Regions from separate parts of the Streptomyces sp. Edi2 genome, predicted to be linked through region 3. Evidence: riboswitches for the same ligand, from Rfam matches in the RefSeq annotation. Region 3 holds a riboswitch; each other region holds the start of a gene.
What was found. A riboswitch is a leader RNA that binds a small molecule or an ion and turns the genes downstream of it on or off. The one in region 3 is predicted to bind cyclic di-AMP.
Positions count from the first base shown of each region.

Region 1: linked by a shared signal. The riboswitch ahead of ABR737_RS34005 (M23 family metallopeptidase) and the one ahead of ABR737_RS18875 (transglycosylase family protein) in region 3 are both predicted to bind cyclic di-AMP.
Region 2: linked by a shared signal. The riboswitch ahead of ABR737_RS21560 (M23 family metallopeptidase) and the one ahead of ABR737_RS18875 (transglycosylase family protein) in region 3 are both predicted to bind cyclic di-AMP.
Region 4: linked by a shared signal. The riboswitch ahead of ABR737_RS27980 (C40 family peptidase) and the one ahead of ABR737_RS18875 (transglycosylase family protein) in region 3 are both predicted to bind cyclic di-AMP.

Region 1 covers NZ_JBEJGX010000003.1:6,955,776-6,959,496, forward strand. The annotation lists gene ABR737_RS33995 (M16 family metallopeptidase) at 1-703, shown strand, start outside; gene ABR737_RS34000 (M16 family metallopeptidase) at 742-2,124, shown strand; cyclic di-AMP (ydaO/yuaA leader) riboswitch at 2,336-2,491, shown strand; gene ABR737_RS34005 (M23 family metallopeptidase) at 2,504-3,283, shown strand; gene ABR737_RS34010 (GntR family transcriptional regulator) at 3,555-3,721, shown strand, end outside.
Region 2 covers NZ_JBEJGX010000003.1:4,141,097-4,144,817, reverse strand. The annotation lists gene ABR737_RS21570 (PP2C family protein-serine/threonine phosphatase) at 1-329, shown strand, start outside; gene ABR737_RS21565 (DUF2332 family protein) at 436-1,626, opposite strand; cyclic di-AMP (ydaO/yuaA leader) riboswitch at 1,919-2,065, shown strand; gene ABR737_RS21560 (M23 family metallopeptidase) at 2,077-3,243, shown strand; gene ABR737_RS21555 (aldo/keto reductase) at 3,501-3,721, shown strand, end outside.
Region 3 covers NZ_JBEJGX010000003.1:3,546,846-3,550,566, reverse strand. The annotation lists gene ABR737_RS18885 (cytochrome P450 family protein) at 1-368, shown strand, start outside; gene ABR737_RS18880 (transglycosylase family protein) at 666-1,661, shown strand; cyclic di-AMP (ydaO/yuaA leader) riboswitch at 1,913-2,084, shown strand; gene ABR737_RS18875 (transglycosylase family protein) at 2,092-2,763, shown strand; gene eno (phosphopyruvate hydratase) at 3,121-3,721, shown strand, end outside.
Region 4 covers NZ_JBEJGX010000003.1:5,572,902-5,576,622, forward strand. The annotation lists gene ABR737_RS27975 (hypothetical protein) at 272-625, shown strand; gene ABR737_RS27980 (C40 family peptidase) at 887-2,038, opposite strand; cyclic di-AMP (ydaO/yuaA leader) riboswitch at 2,047-2,230, opposite strand; gene pcrA (DNA helicase PcrA) at 2,521-3,721, shown strand, end outside.

The DNA.
Region 1 (3,721 bases), 3.4 Mb from region 3:
GCAGACGCTGGCCTGGGTCGAGAAGTACTTCGGCTCGATCCCCGCGCACGACGGCAAGCAGGCGCCGCGGGACGGCACGCTTCCCGACGTCATCGGCGGCGAGCTGCGCGAGGTCGTCGAGGAGGACGTGCCCGCCCGGGCCCTGATGGCGGCCTACCGCCTGCCGCACGACGGCACCCGTGAGGCGGACGCCGCCGACCTCGCGCTGACCGTCCTGGGCGGCGGCGAGTCCTCCCGCCTGTACAACCGGCTGGTGCGCCGCGACCGCAGCGCCGTGGCGGCCGGCTTCGGCCTGCTGCGGCTGGCCGGCGCACCCTCGCTGGGCTGGCTGGACGTGAAGACGTCCGGCGGCGTGGAGGTCCCCGGCATCGAGCGCGCGGTCGACGAGGAGCTGGCCCGCTTCGCCGCTGAGGGACCGACCCCGGAGGAGATGGAGCGGGCACAGGCCCAGCTGGAGCGCGAATGGCTGGACCGGCTGGCCACGGTCAGCGGCCGCGCCGACGAACTGTGCCGCTTCGCTGTCCTGTTCGGCGACCCGCAGCTGGCGCTGACCGCCGTGCAGCGCGTTCTGGACATCACTCCCGAGGAGGTGCAGGCGGTCGCCAAGGCCCGGCTGCGCCCCGACAACCGCGCGGTGCTCGTCTACGAGCCCACCGAGCCGACCGACGCCGCCGACACCGAGGAAGGGGAGGCGGACCAGTGAGCGACGCCACCACCCACGCCGATTCCCCCGTGAGCAGCATGGACTTTCACCCGCAGCCCCAGGGCGGCGCGCCCAGGCCGTGGGCCTTCCCGGCCCCCGACCGCAGCCAACTGCCCAACGGGCTCACCCTCCTGACCAGCCACCGCCCCGGCCAGCAGGTCGTCGCCGTAGAGATCAACCTCGTCGCCCCGCTGGAGGCAGAGCCCGAGGGCCTGGACGGCGTCGCCACGATCATGGCGCGCGCCCTGTCCGAGGGCACCGACAAGCACGACGCGGAGGAGTTCGCCGCCGAGCTGGAGCGCTGCGGCGCCACCCTGGACGCGCACGCCGACCACCCCGGTGTACGGGTCTCCCTCGAGGTGCCGGCGTCCCGGCTGCCGCGTGCACTCGTCCTGCTCGCCGACGCGCTGCGTACGCCCGCCTTCCCGGAGAGCGAGGTCGAGCGGCTGGTGCGCAACCGTCTCGACGAGATCCCGCACGAGCTCGCCAACCCGGCCCGGCGCGCGGCGATGGCGCTGTCCAAGGAACTGTTCCCGGCCACATCCCGTATGTCACGGCCGCGCCAGGGCACCGAGGAGACCGTCGGACGCGTCGATGCCGCGGCCGTCCGCGCCTTCTACGACGCCCATGTACGGCCCGCCACGGCCACCGCCGTCATCGTCGGTGACTTCACCGGGGTCGACCTGGACGCCGTGCTCGCCGAGACGCTCGGTGCGTGGAGCGGCTCGTCGGCCGAGCCGCTGAAGGCCTCGCCGATCGTCGGCGATGACACCGGCCGCGTGGTGATCGTGGACCGCCCCGGCGCCGTCCAGACGCAGCTGCTCATCGGGCGTATCGGCGCCGACCGGCACGACCGGGTGTGGCCCGCGCAGGTCCTCGGCACGTACTGCCTGGGCGGCACCCTCACCTCCCGTCTGGACCGTGTGCTGCGCGAGGAGAAGGGCTACACCTACGGGGTGCGTGCCTTCGGGCAGGTGCTTCGTTCCACCGCTCCCACGTCCCCCGAGGGGGCCACGGGTGCCTCGCTGCTCGCCATCAGCGGGTCGGTGGACACCGCCTCCACCGTCCCGGCGCTCGACGACCTGTGGAACGTGCTGCGCACCCTCGCGGCAGAGGGGCTGACGGACGACGAGCGGGATGTCGCCGTACAGAACCTCGTCGGGGTCGCGCCGCTGAAGTACGAGACCGCGGCAGCCGTTGCCGGCACCCTCGCCGACCAGGTGGAGCAGCACCTGCCGGACGACTTCCAGGCGCAGCTGTACGTCCGCCTCGCGGAGACCGGCACGGTCGAGGCGACCGCGGCGGCCGTGAACGCCTTCCCCGTGGACCGGCTGGTGACGGTCCTGGTGGGCGATGCGGCGCAGATCGCCGAGCCCGTCAAGGCGCTGGGCATCGGTGAGGTGACAGTCGTCGGCGGCTAGTACCGCCGTGTGACGGAAGGTCACATATCGACAAAGCAACTCCCGTGGCGATGGTCTGCCACGGGAGTTGCTGTATGTCCGGTTTATTGCGGCCGGTGCCTCGGTTCTTGTGGCATCCCGCACAAAAAAGCGGATCTGTTTGCCGATTGAAAGTTGCCCCGTTTAGCGTCGGTCCGGCTGTTCGTCACAAGTCCGCCACAACCGTGGCACCGGACAGTCATCGCCGAATCCCCGTACGGCGCGAGCCAGGGGAACCGGGGACCCAGAGTCCCTTGGGGTGAATCGGACTCCCCTCCGGAGGAGCCCGTAGGAGACCTTCCTGCTCCGAACCCGTCAGCTAACCCGGTAGGCGAGAAGGAGGGAAAGGACAAGCCAGTACATGGCGTTCATCCGTGCCACCGGGAAGCACCGTCGTACGAGCCGCCCCGTGCGGACGACCCGCCACATCGCCGGCATAGCCACCCTCGCGGCCGGCGGCGTGGTCGCCTCCGTGGCCTCGCCGGCGCTGGCGGCCACGGACGAGGCCCGCACCCAGGACACCGGTCTGCAGCACGCCGTCGTGCTCGGTGACGAGCTCGCCAACCACGTCGCGGCCCAGGCCGACGCGCAGCAGGCCGAAGCGGAGACCGCGGCGGCGAAGGCGAAGGCCGAGGCCGTGGCCAAGAAGCAGGCCGAGGAGGCCAAGCGGCGCGTCGAGGCCGCCCGCAAGGCCAAGGAGCGCGCCGCCCGCGAGGCGGAGCGCAAGCGCCTCAACACCTTCGTCGCCCCCGTGGCCGACTCCTACGTGTCCACCTCGTACAAGGCCTCCAGCGGCCTGTGGTCCTCGGGCAGCCACACCGGCATCGACTTTCACGCCGCCTCCGGCACCTCCGTCCACGCCGTCGGCACGGGCACCGTCGTCGAGGCCGGCTGGGGCGGCTCGTACGGCAACAACATCGTGATCAAGATGAACGACGGTACGTACACCCAGTACGGTCACCTGTCGTCGCTCGGCGTCTCGGTCGGCCAGCACGTCACCCCGGGCCAGCAGATCGGCCTCTCCGGCGCCACCGGCAACGCCACCGGCCCGCACCTCCACTTCGAGGCCCGTACCGGCGCCGACTACGGCTCGGACATCGACCCGGTCGCGTACCTGCACTCGCACGGCGTCAACGTCTGACCTTCCGCCTCGCCTGAGCGCGCTCCTCACCGGGCCGCGCGGCACCGGACCGAGCATCCGCCGAAGCCCCGGCCCCACGGCCGGGGCTTCGGCGTATCCGGCGCCGCGGTCGGTGTGCAGAGGGATACGCCGTCCCCCTCCCGGCCAACTTCCGGCCAAAAAATTTCCATGAATAAGCGGAGCCCGCCGAAAAGGCGTTCCCGTCGAATAGAGTCACGGAAAAGTCGCCGACCGGCGGCGTTTCCAGGGGATTACGGCGGAGGCACGGAAGATGCGAGGCCATATTTCCGCTCATGCGGTGTGCACGGCGATTCGCGATGACATTGTCTCCGGTGCGCTGGCGCCGGGGAGCCGGCTGATCGAAGAGATCCTTGCGGCCCGGTACGGCGTCTCCCGGGTGCCGGTCCGTGAAGCGCTGCGAACCCTGCAGTCCGAAGG
Region 2 (3,721 bases), 590 kb from region 3:
TGCTCACCGTGGACGGCGGGCTGCGTGAGCTGGTGCCCGCGGTGCCGGCGCTGCCGCTCGGCATGAGCGAGGTGGCGAGCTGGCCGGACCGGTCGGACGAAACGTTCTTCCCCGCCGGCGCCCTGCTGCTCTTCTTCACCGACGGGGTGACCGAGGCCAGGGACCTGCTGGGCCGCTTCTACCAGCCGGCGAGCAGGCTGCGCGGCCGTCGTTTCCCGGGCCCGGACGCCCTCCTGGACACGCTCGTCGAGGATGTCGCACGGCATACGGGCGGCGCACCGGCCGACGATATGGCCCTGTTGGCGGTGCAGCGGCCGATGAGGACATGAGGCGGCGTAGCCCCGGCACGGCTCGCCATGCCCTGCGGCAGGCCGTGGAGCAGCTGCTACCGGCCGGCTAGTACGGCCGTTGCTACGGCCGCTGCTACGGCAGGCCCTACGCCACGCCCTCCGTCCCCGGGAGCCGGTGCAGGCTCTCACCGTGCGGGCCGGTGAGCGCGACCGGGCGCTCGTCCAGGGCGAGGGTCAGCAGCCGCGCGTCGTCCGGGTGCGGCGAACGGCGCGCCGGCGCGGGGATCCAGGGCAGGACGGAGGGGTGCTCGTGGGAGACCCAGTGCCCGCCGCCGGGCCGTCCGCGCAGCAGCGACCGTACGAGATACGCGAACTCCTCGCGGCGAGCGGGCGCGAGGCCGGCCAGCGCGGCGCTGTGGAAGATGACCAGCGTGGCCTCGGGCGGCGCCTCGGCGGCGAGCGCGGGCAGCTCGTGGAGCAGATCGCCGCGCACCATCCGTGGCCGCGGCGCCGGCCGCACCGCCTCGACGGCCGCGGACAGCCGTGCGGCGCGCTCCCCGTCGCCCGGCCATACGAGCGCCTGCAGCCAGCGCAGATCGTCCGGTTCGGCGGCCGGGTCGAGCGGGTCGAGACCGATACCGGCCCGCCAGACGATCCGAGGCATCCGGTCCCGGCCGGGCAGCTCGTCGGCCGTCCACCCCGTGCGGCACTCCAGCACCAGCGGACTCTCCGGCGCGCCCGCCTCTGCCACTGCCTCTGCCTCTGGCGCTGCCTCTGGCGCTGCCTCCGGCGCTGCCTCGGGGAGACGGGTGCCGCGTCCCCCGTCGTCCTCGTACCGGCACAGGTAGCGGTAGCGATAGCGGTCGGGATGCAGACACAGCCCCGCCGACGTGCCGACCTCCAGCAGCGCCAGCGGCTGCGGCAGGCGGGCGAGCAGCGGCAGCAGCGTCGCGCAGTGGGCCGGTTCATCGGTCCGGGACGAGCGCTGCATGATCACCGCACGCACCTCGTTCCAGTGCCGTACCGTCCACTCGCGCCAGCGGCCGTACGCCGTTTCGCCGCGCGGCCCCAGTTCGGCGTGCGGGCCGTCGAGATAGCGGACGGCGGCGAGCACGAGCTCCGGCTGCTGTGCGCCGCCGGCCGGCAGCGACCCCGACAGCAGATCGCAGAGCTCCGGATCCTGGCTGATCCGCGCGCTCAGCTCCTCGTGCGCCGCGGACCGCCCCCGCGCCTGACGCCAGGAGAACTCCCGGTACCGCTCCGCCAGCCCCCAGGTGCCGGCAACGGCGCGCGCGACGTGACGGGTGTTTCCGGTGTTCCCGACGTTGACGGCCATGATCCGACGTTACTGCTCTCACGTTCCGTAACCGAGGGGCACCCCTCCGCATAACAACTGGTGCACAATCGCCGCGAGATCGTTTAGGGGTGGGCGGTCAACTCGCCCGGTTTGTGGCCGTGCTGGCCGAAAAAGTCCCCACCAGAGCTCCCGCGAAGCCGCTACGAAATCCCGGGAAGGCTTGGAATTCGCCTGCGTTCTCTATTACTGTCCGATAACGCAGCGCGGTCGTCCCAGCCGTCGCAAGAGGCGGCACCGTGCGCAGACGCCGAATCCCGCACGCGCTTTTCACGCACCTCCAGCACCTCGAACTGCACCAAGGGAACCGGGGAACCACTTCCTTGGGGTGAATCGGACGCTCTCCGCCAGCGGGCGCCCGTAGGAGACCTTCCTGCTCCGAACCCGTCAGCTAACCCGGTAGGCGAGAAGGAAGGAAAGGAGAGCGCCCCCGTGGCGTCCAACAAGCCTGCCCCCGAGGGTCCGTCCGCCTACGACCTCGATGACCGAGGCGCCTTCCCGGGCCCCGGTGATGCGGACAACATCAACGACGGACCGTGGGAGGAATGGAATCCCACCGAGGATTCCGTCCGCTCGGTCCGCGGCAAGCACCGGGTGGCCAAGCAGCGTGGCGGCGGGCTCGCCCGCGGTGGCACGGTCCTGGGCGTCGGCGTCATCGCGGCGGTCGGTGCCGGCGGAATGGCCACGGCCGAGGGCCGCCCTCCGGTTCCGATCTCGATGCCCGACGTCGGCGGAATGGCCGACGACCTCGCCGACAAGCTGCCGGACGCCAAGTCGCTCCCCGGCGTCGGTGACCTCATATCGGACGCGGGCACGGACTCGGACGCGGATGCGGCCTCGGGCCCGGACTCCGCCGCGGCCGGCAACGCGGCCCCGGGAGCCGGAACGGACGAGGCGGCCACTCCGGCCGCCACCGGGCCCTTCACCCAGGTCACCCGGACGGGCTCGGGCGCGGACGTCGGCGAGGCGCTGCGCAGCCGCATCCTCCAGCAGGCCGACGCGCAGCAGGGCGCCGCCGAGCAGGAGGCCCGTGAGGCCGCCGAGCACGCCGCTTTCCAGACAGCCGAGAAGGCAGCCGACGCCCACCAGAAGTCGGCCGAAAAGGCCGCAGCAGCCAAGAAGGCGGCCGAGTTGGAGGCCAAGCGCGAGGCCGAAGAAGCGGCCCGTCAGAAGGCGGAGGCCGCCCGCCTCGCCAAGCTCGCGAAGAACTTCATCGCTCCCGTCTCCTCGTTCACGCTCACCGCGAGCTTCGGCCAGGCCGGCGACCGCTGGGCCGCGGACCACACCGGGCAGGACTTCGCCGCGCCGACCGGCACTCCCGTCAAGGCCGTGCACTCCGGCACCATCACCCAGGCCGGCTGGGCCGGCTCGTACGGCTACCGCATCGTCCTCACCCTCGACGACGGCACCGAACTCTGGTTCTGCCATCTGTCCTCGATGGTGAAGACCTCCGGCAAGGTCAGCACCGGCGATGTCATCGGCCGCGTCGGCGCCACCGGCAATGTCACCGGCCCGCACCTCCACCTGGAGGTGCGCCCCGACGCCGGCGATCCGATAGACCCCATGCCGTGGCTGCGCGATCACGGCATCGACGTGTGACGCATGGTCTTCGGCGTGTGACGCGGGGCATCGGCGTGTGACGCGCCACCGGCGTGCGCGGTACGGCATCGGCGTGTGCGGTACGGCATCGGCGTGTGACGCGCCACCGGCGTGTGCGGTACGGCACCGGTGTGTGACACATGGCCCCAACGGGCGTATGCCGGACGGAAGTTGGCGTCCGGGGGCGTCGCGGGGCGCCGGAGGCGTCCGGGGGAGCGGAAGGAATAACTCCGCTCCCCCGGACGTTGCCACCACACATGACCGCGACACACACCCCCCGAAATCGTCAGTCCCTCGGCTCGCTCTCGGTCTCCCCGCTGTCGCTCGGCGGCAACGTCTTCGGCTGGACGGCCGACGAGAGCGAATCCTTCGCCGTGCTCGATGCCTACGTCGCGGGTGGCGGCAACTTCATCGACACCGCCGACGTCTACTCGGCCTGGGTCCCCGGCAACAAGGGCGGCGAATCCGAGACCGTCCT
Region 3 (3,721 bases):
GGTTCGCGACGCAGGAGCTGACCCTGGGCGGGCAGCGGATCGCGAAGGGCGACCCGGTCCTGGTGGTGCTGGCCGCCGCCGACCGCGATCCGGCACGCTTCGCCGAGCCGGACGTCCTGGATCTGACCCGTCGTGACAACCAGCACCTGGGGTACGGGCACGGCATCCACTACTGCCTCGGCGCGCCGCTCGCCCGGCTCGAAGGACAGGCCGCTCTGACGACGCTGCTGACCCGGCTCCCGGACCTCCGGCTCGCCGTGGAACCGGACGCCTTGCGCTGGCGTGGCGGGCTCATCATGCGCGGACTGCGGTCGCTGCCGGTGGAGTTCCCGCCCGAACGCCCTGACCAGCAACAAGGGCAAAAGTGACAGAGAGTCAGGCGCGTGACCTTCGCGTGATCTGCACTACACCGACTTGTGACTACCCGTGACCCCGGCTACCTTTCCACCGACGATCGACGGGCTTCACCCGATCGGCCGAAGCGGTGATGTGGGGGACCGGTGTGACGGTGCGCCTCGTGCGCGTCGGCCGGGCGGGTACCCGTCGAGCAGCTCGCAGAGCTCGTCGTACAACTCAACCGCCGCGCGAAAGGCATCCGCATGCGTTCCGGGAACGGCCGACATCGTCGACCCCGCCAGGCACCGGCCATCTTTGTCACGGCGGGAGTGACCGGCGCAGGTTTCGCCCTGCCACTGCTCGCCGCGAGTGGCGCCCACGCCGCCGACACCGCGACCTGGGACAAGGTCGCCCAGTGTGAGACCGGTGGCGTCTGGAGCGCGGCTTCGGGCAACAGCTACTACGGCGGGCTGCAGCTCACTCAGGAGATGTGGGACAGCTACGGCGGCTCGGCCTACGCCTCGCGCCCCGACCTCGCCAGTCGCTCCCAGCAGATCGCGGTGGCCGAGTCGATCCTCGACCACCGCGGCCCGGACGTCTGGTCCAGCTGCGCGGTGAGCGCCGGCCTGACCAAGGACGGCCAGGCGCCGGAGGTCGACCCGGGCAGCACCGCCACTCCCTCGCCCGCCCCGTCGGACGACGGCGGCTCCCCGGACCCCTGGGACTCGTCCGGCTCCTCCGACCCGTCCGGCACCCCTGACGCCTCGGACTCCGCCGGGACGCACGACCGGCCCGGCGACGAGCCGTCCGATCCGACGCCGTCGCCCGACGCCTCGGACTCCGCCGGCACGCACGAGCCCGGCGACGGGGCCTCCGACCCGGCGACGCCGGGCGACCGGGCCGACGACCCGTCCACCGGTCCGTCCGCCGATCCGTCCGATGACCCGTCGCAGTCCGGCGAGCCCTCCGACGAGCCCTCCGGTGACCCGTCCGACGGCGGCAGCCGCACGGACACCACCGGTACGCCGCGGGAGACGCCCGCGAAGGGCAAGCACCGTGGCGGTGCGGGCGACGAGGGTGCCGACGGCGGCGGCAGGTCCTCCGGCGGCCGGCACGCCTCGCGTGGTGACGCCGAGCGCACCGGCCCGGCGGCCGACGGCGACTACACCGTGCGCCCCGGTGACACGCTGTCAGCCATCGCCTCGGCCCACCGGTTGTCCGGCGGCTGGACGGCCCTCTACGACCGCAACGAGGACGTCATCGGCTCTGACGCGGACCTGATCAAGCCGGGCCAACTGCTCGACCTCGGGCACTCCGCGGGGTAATTCGCCGCCGTTCGACCGCTTTTGGGAAAGTGAGACAAGGGTCTCGTTGACTCGGATGAACCCCGGTGTGTGCCGCCTCGGCAAACCGGGGTTCACCTGCGGGAATGTGACCCGCTCGTGATCAAAAGCGGTCAACTTGGTTCAGATGGTGGGGTTTGAACCCCAAGCCCATTACTGCTTAACGTCAGGACCGCTCGCCAAAGCGGGCCCTTTGATCACACGCCGAGTCCTGCCGGTGATCGGAGGCACTTGACGCGCAAGCGCCGAAGGCAGGAGCGGGGGAACCAAGGTAAGTGCCGGCCCCGCCCGTGAAAGCGGGTCAACCGGCTTGGGGTGAAGCCGCGTGCGCCACGCGCACACGGCCGGGCGATTCTCACAGCCCGAACCCGACAGCTCACCTCGTAGGCGTCGGTGAGGAAACGAACCAGCCATGCTGATCATCAAGGGCAAGCACCGCCGTCCGTCCAAGGCCGTCCGCGTCGCCACCCTCGCCGGCATCGCCGGCGCTGCCGTGGCCGTCCCGCTGATGGGTGCCACCTCCGCCTCCGCCGCCTCCGTCTCCACCTGGGACAAGGTCGCCCAGTGCGAGTCCGGCGGCAACTGGTCGATCAACACCGGTAACGGCTACTACGGTGGCCTGCAGTTCTCCAACTCCAGCTGGGCCGCCGCCGGTGGCACCAAGTACGCCGCGCGTGCCGACCTGGCCAGCAAGTCCCAGCAGATCGCCGCCGCCGAGAAGCTCCTCGCCATCCAGGGCCCGGGCGCCTGGTCCTGCGCCGGCGCCGGCAACCTGACCTCCGGCGGCCCCGCGGCCGACGTCGACACCTCCGGCTCCGCGCAGACCAAGTCCGCGCCCCAGCAGGACCAGGGCTCCGCGAAGGCCGAGACGAAGAAGGCCCCGGCCGCCCCCGAGCAGCACGCCTCGCGCTCGACCGAGCGCAAGTCCATGGGCCACGGCAACTACACCGTCAAGGCGGGCGACACCCTCGCCAAGATCGCCAAGGCGCACGGCAGCGACTGGAAGTCCGTGTACAAGGCCAACAAGTCGGTCATCGGCGGCAACCCGAACCTGATCTTCCCGGGTCAGAAGCTCAACGTCTGAGCCTCCCCTCACCGGGACCGGGCGGGCTCGAGCGGCGGGCCCCCTTCCTGTGTGAGACCGGCTTCCCTGTGAGACCGCCCCGCCCGGCGCGCCCTTCCCCCGAGCGCGTCGCGGCGGGGCTTTTCTCGTCCGGCGCCGCGCCCGGGCCCGCCGCAGTCGGGGCGGCCGCACGCCGGTGACCGGCACCTTTCCAGGTTTTTCCCCGTTCGGCGAACAATGCCGTAAATGCCCCGCTAATTGGGCTTTTGAGAAGCATTCCGGGCCGTTCCGTCCCACGGAGCGGGCCAAGGGCAGGCTGACGCACCCGGGGCCGTTAGGCTCATGCGCAGAACGCCAGACACCCACGAAGGAGACAACGTGCCGTCGATCGACGTCGTCGTAGCCCGCGAAATTCTCGACTCGCGAGGTAATCCCACGGTCGAGGTCGAGGTCGGCCTCGACGACGGCAGCACCGGCCGTGCCGCCGTGCCGTCCGGCGCCTCCACCGGCGCCTTCGAGGCCATCGAGCTTCGTGACGGCGACCCGAACCGCTACCTGGGCAAGGGCGTGGAGAAGGCCGTCCTGGCCGTCATCGAGCAGATCGGCCCGGAGCTCGTCGGCTACGACGCCACCGAGCAGCGGCTGATCGACCAGGCCATGTTCGACCTGGACGCCACCGACAACAAGGGCTCCCTCGGCGCCAACGCCATCCTCGGCGTCTCCCTCGCCGTCGCGCACGCCGCCTCCGAGGCCAGCGACCTCCCGCTGTTCCGCTACCTCGGCGGCCCGAACGCGCACGTGCTGCCCGTTCCGATGATGAACATCCTGAACGGCGGCTCGCACGCCGACTCCAACGTGGACATCCAGGAGTTCATGATCGCCCCGATCGGCGCGGAGTCCTTCTCCGAGGCGCTGCGCTGGGGCGCCGAGGTCTACCACACCCTCAAGAAGGTCCTGAAGGAGCGCGGCCTGTCCACCG
Region 4 (3,721 bases), 2.0 Mb from region 3:
CGCCGTCGCACCTCACGGCGGGGCGGCCGACAGGACGCCGGTGGGAGGCCGGCGAGGGCGGGGAGTCGACCGCCTGGAGGAGGACGCTAAGCCTGGGTGTTGCGGTGATGAGTCCACTTGCCCGGGATTGTTCGCTTTCGACCGGGGGTGGTGCGCGGGTGACCATGGCGCCACGGCCACGCGGCCGGGACCGGGCCCGGCCTGACCGAAGCGGCGATTGTGGGCGCCCTGCCTGAAGGGCCGTGCTATGCGGCGGCTACGATCCAGCACTATGGACGTAGTAATCAATCTCTTCGTCGGCCTGCACATCATCGGCATCGCCTCCCTGCTGGGCGGCTTCCTGACCCAGATGAAGGCGATGGGCGCGGGCACCGCCCGTTTCGTGCCGGCGATGCTGCACGGCGCGCTGACGATGCTGGTCACCGGCATCGTGCTGGTCGGCCTCAACCAGGCCGAGGGCCACAGCCTCAACACCATCAAGCTCGGCATCAAGATGGCCGTTCTGGTGGTCATCCTGGCGCTGGTCTACGTCAAGCGGGACGACGAGAAGATCGCCCCGCCGCTCTTCGGCGCGGTCGGTGCGCTGACGGTGGCCAACATCTTCATCGCCGTGCTCTGGACCTGAGCGGAACGGCGGACGCCCCGCGAGCCGGGCTCGGGGCGCAGGCCAGGGCGGCGGCACCCCGTGGCAGGGCTCCGGCCGCCGGCCACAGCGACGTGCCCCCGCGAGCAGGGCTCCGGGCGCCGACGCACAGGCCCCTCAACGGCACACCGCGCGGTCGTCGCACTCCTCAGAGGGGAGGCGACGGCCGCGCGGTGGCGTGTGGGGGGTGGCCGTGGGGGGTGGCCATGGGGGGTGGTCTGGCGGGGAAGCGAAGGCCGGGCCTCAGCCCGGGCGGACGCTCCCGTAGATCGGCATGTAGTAGATCGACTCCTCCCGGACATTGGCGCCCGGGTGCGGGGCGTGGATCATCTTGCCGCCGCCTATGTACATGCCGACATGGCTGATGTCGTCATAGAAGAAGACCAGGTCACCGGGCTTGAGGTCCTTGGTGGCGACCCGCTGGCCGGTCTTGACCTGGTCCCAGGTGGTCCGCGGCAGCTTGACGCCGGCCGCCTTCCACGCCGCCTGGGTCAGTCCCGAGCAGTCGTACGAGCTGGGCCCGGTCGCGCCCCACACATACGGCTTGCCCATCTGGGAGCGGGCGAAGGCGAGCGCCTTCTCGGCCTGGGCGGAGGACGAACCCCCGGTCGAGCCGCCGTTGTCGGAGCCGCCGCCGGTCTGGCCGCCGGACGGGCCGCCCCCGTCGTGCTGCTGCCGGCGCTCGCGCTCCTGCTGCTTGCGGGCCGCCTCCTCGGCCTTGCGCTTGGCCGCCGCCTCCTTCTGGCGTTCCAGTTCCGCCAGCCGCGCCTTCTCTTGGGCGGTCAGCCGGGACAGCAGCTGCCGGGCCTCGGTCAGCTTCTGCTGGACGGACTGCTTGGACTCCTTGAGCGAGGCCTGCGACGTCTGCAGCCGCTCCAGGTCGCGGGTCGCCTCCGCCCGCTGCCGGGCGGCCGCGGCCTGCTGCTCCTGGTAGTCGGAGACGGCCTCCTTCTGGCGCCCGGTCAGCCGCTCCATGAGGTGGCTGCGGTCGAAGAACTGCTGCGGGTCCTTGGCGAGCATCAGCTGCGCCGTCGGGTTCATGCCGCCGGTGCGGTACTGCGCCGCGGCGAAGGTGCCCAGCCGGCGCCGGGCCTCGTTCATCTTCTCGGCCCTCTTGGCGGCGGCGTCGAGCAGGCCGTCGACGCGGTCCCGCTGGCCGTCGGCGTGCTCCTTGGCGGCGTTGTACTTCTGGGTGGCCACCTCGGCCTGGTGGTAGAGGCCGTCGACCTTCTGTTTGACCTCTTCGATGCTGGGTTTGGGCGCCCGGGGGGCCGCGTCGGCGGACTGCGAGAGCAGCGTGGCCGAGGCGAGGGCGGCGGTGGTGAGCCCGACCGCCGTACGCCGTCCTCCGGGCGAGGTGAGAATGCTGGTGCGCGGCTTGCGATGCGACGCCAAGGCCGGCGACTCCTTCCGTGGACCGCCTACCGGGTTAGCTGTCGGGTTCGGGCGGTGTCGCTGACGGAAGGCTTGCCCTACGGTCCGGATCTCCGCTGGCGACGGCTGTCCGGATCGATTCACCCCGGTGGTGCTGGTGGGTCCCCGGCTCCGGGTGCCCGAAGGCAGGGCCGGACTCGGCGTGGGCGGCCCGTGCGGACGCTGTCGTCCACGGGGAGGCGGGCTGCCTGAGCGAGGACGTTAGCCAACTCGTGTGGCTCCTGTGAAGGCTGATGTTCGATATGCCCGAAACCTTTTTGTGACCTGAACGCGATGCGGGGGTTGTCATGGCAGATGTCGGATTCGGGTAGACGAGCCGCCGACCGGTTTGCGAGCGCCCCGGACGCCTGACCTGCCGCGGTGCCACCGCCCGCGGCGAAAGCGGGCCGCAATCGGCTACTGGGCCGCGGGCTGTCAGTGCGGCCGCCTAGACTCGGTGGGCGATGAGCAGCCTCTTTGACGACAGCTTCCTGGCGGACCTCGGCCACAAGGGCGAGGAGGAACCCCCTCCGCCCCCCGAGGACGAGCACGGCCCGGCCCCCGAGGAGATCCCTGCCGACCTCTTCGGCGGGAGGTTCGACGCGCCCCCGCCCAGAGAGGCGTATTACCGCGACGGTGCCGCCCGCCCCGCCCTCGACCCGGCGACGCTGCTGGAAGGGCTCAACGACGAGCAGAAGGCCGCCGTGGTGCACACGGGCGGCCCGCTGCTGATCGTCGCCGGTGCCGGCTCCGGCAAGACCCGGGTGCTCACCCACCGCATCGCTCATCTGCTCGCCGAGCGCCATGTCCACCCCGGCCAGATCCTCGCGATCACGTTCACGAACAAGGCCGCCGGCGAGATGAAGGAGCGCGTCGAGGAGCTGGTCGGCCCGCGCGCCAACGCCATGTGGGTCTCCACCTTCCACAGCGCCTGCGTCCGCATCCTGCGCCGCGAGTCCAAGCAGTTGGGCTTCACCTCCTCCTTCTCCATCTACGACGCCGCCGACTCCAAGCGCCTGATGGCCCTGGTCTGCCGCGATCTGGACCTGGACCCCAAGCGCTACCCGCCCAAGTCCTTCAGCGCGAAGATCTCCAACCTCAAGAACGAGCTCATCGACGAGGAGACCTTCGCGGGGACGGCCGCCGACGGATTTGAGAAGACGCTGGCCGAGGCGTATGCGATGTACCAGGCGCGGCTGCGCGAGGCCAACGCCCTGGACTTCGACGACATCATCATGACGACGGTCAATCTGCTCCAGGCCTTCCCGGACGTCGCCGAGCACTACCGCCGGCGCTTCCGCCATGTCCTCGTCGACGAGTACCAGGACACCAACCACGCCCAGTACACCCTCGTGCGTGAACTGGTCGGCCCCGGCACGGCCGAGATGCCCGCGGCCGAGCTGTGCGTCGTCGGTGACGCCGACCAGTCGATCTACGCCTTCCGCGGCGCCACGATCCGCAACATCCTCCAGTTCGAGGAGGACTACCCGGACGCGACCACGATCCTGCTGGAGCAGAACTACCGCTCCTCGCAGACCATCCTGTCCGCCGCCAACGCCGTCATCGAGCGCAATGAGAACCGCCGCCCCAAGAACCTCTGGACCGACGCCGGCGCCGGCCCCAAGATCACCGGCTATGTCGCCGACACCGAGCACGACGAGGCGC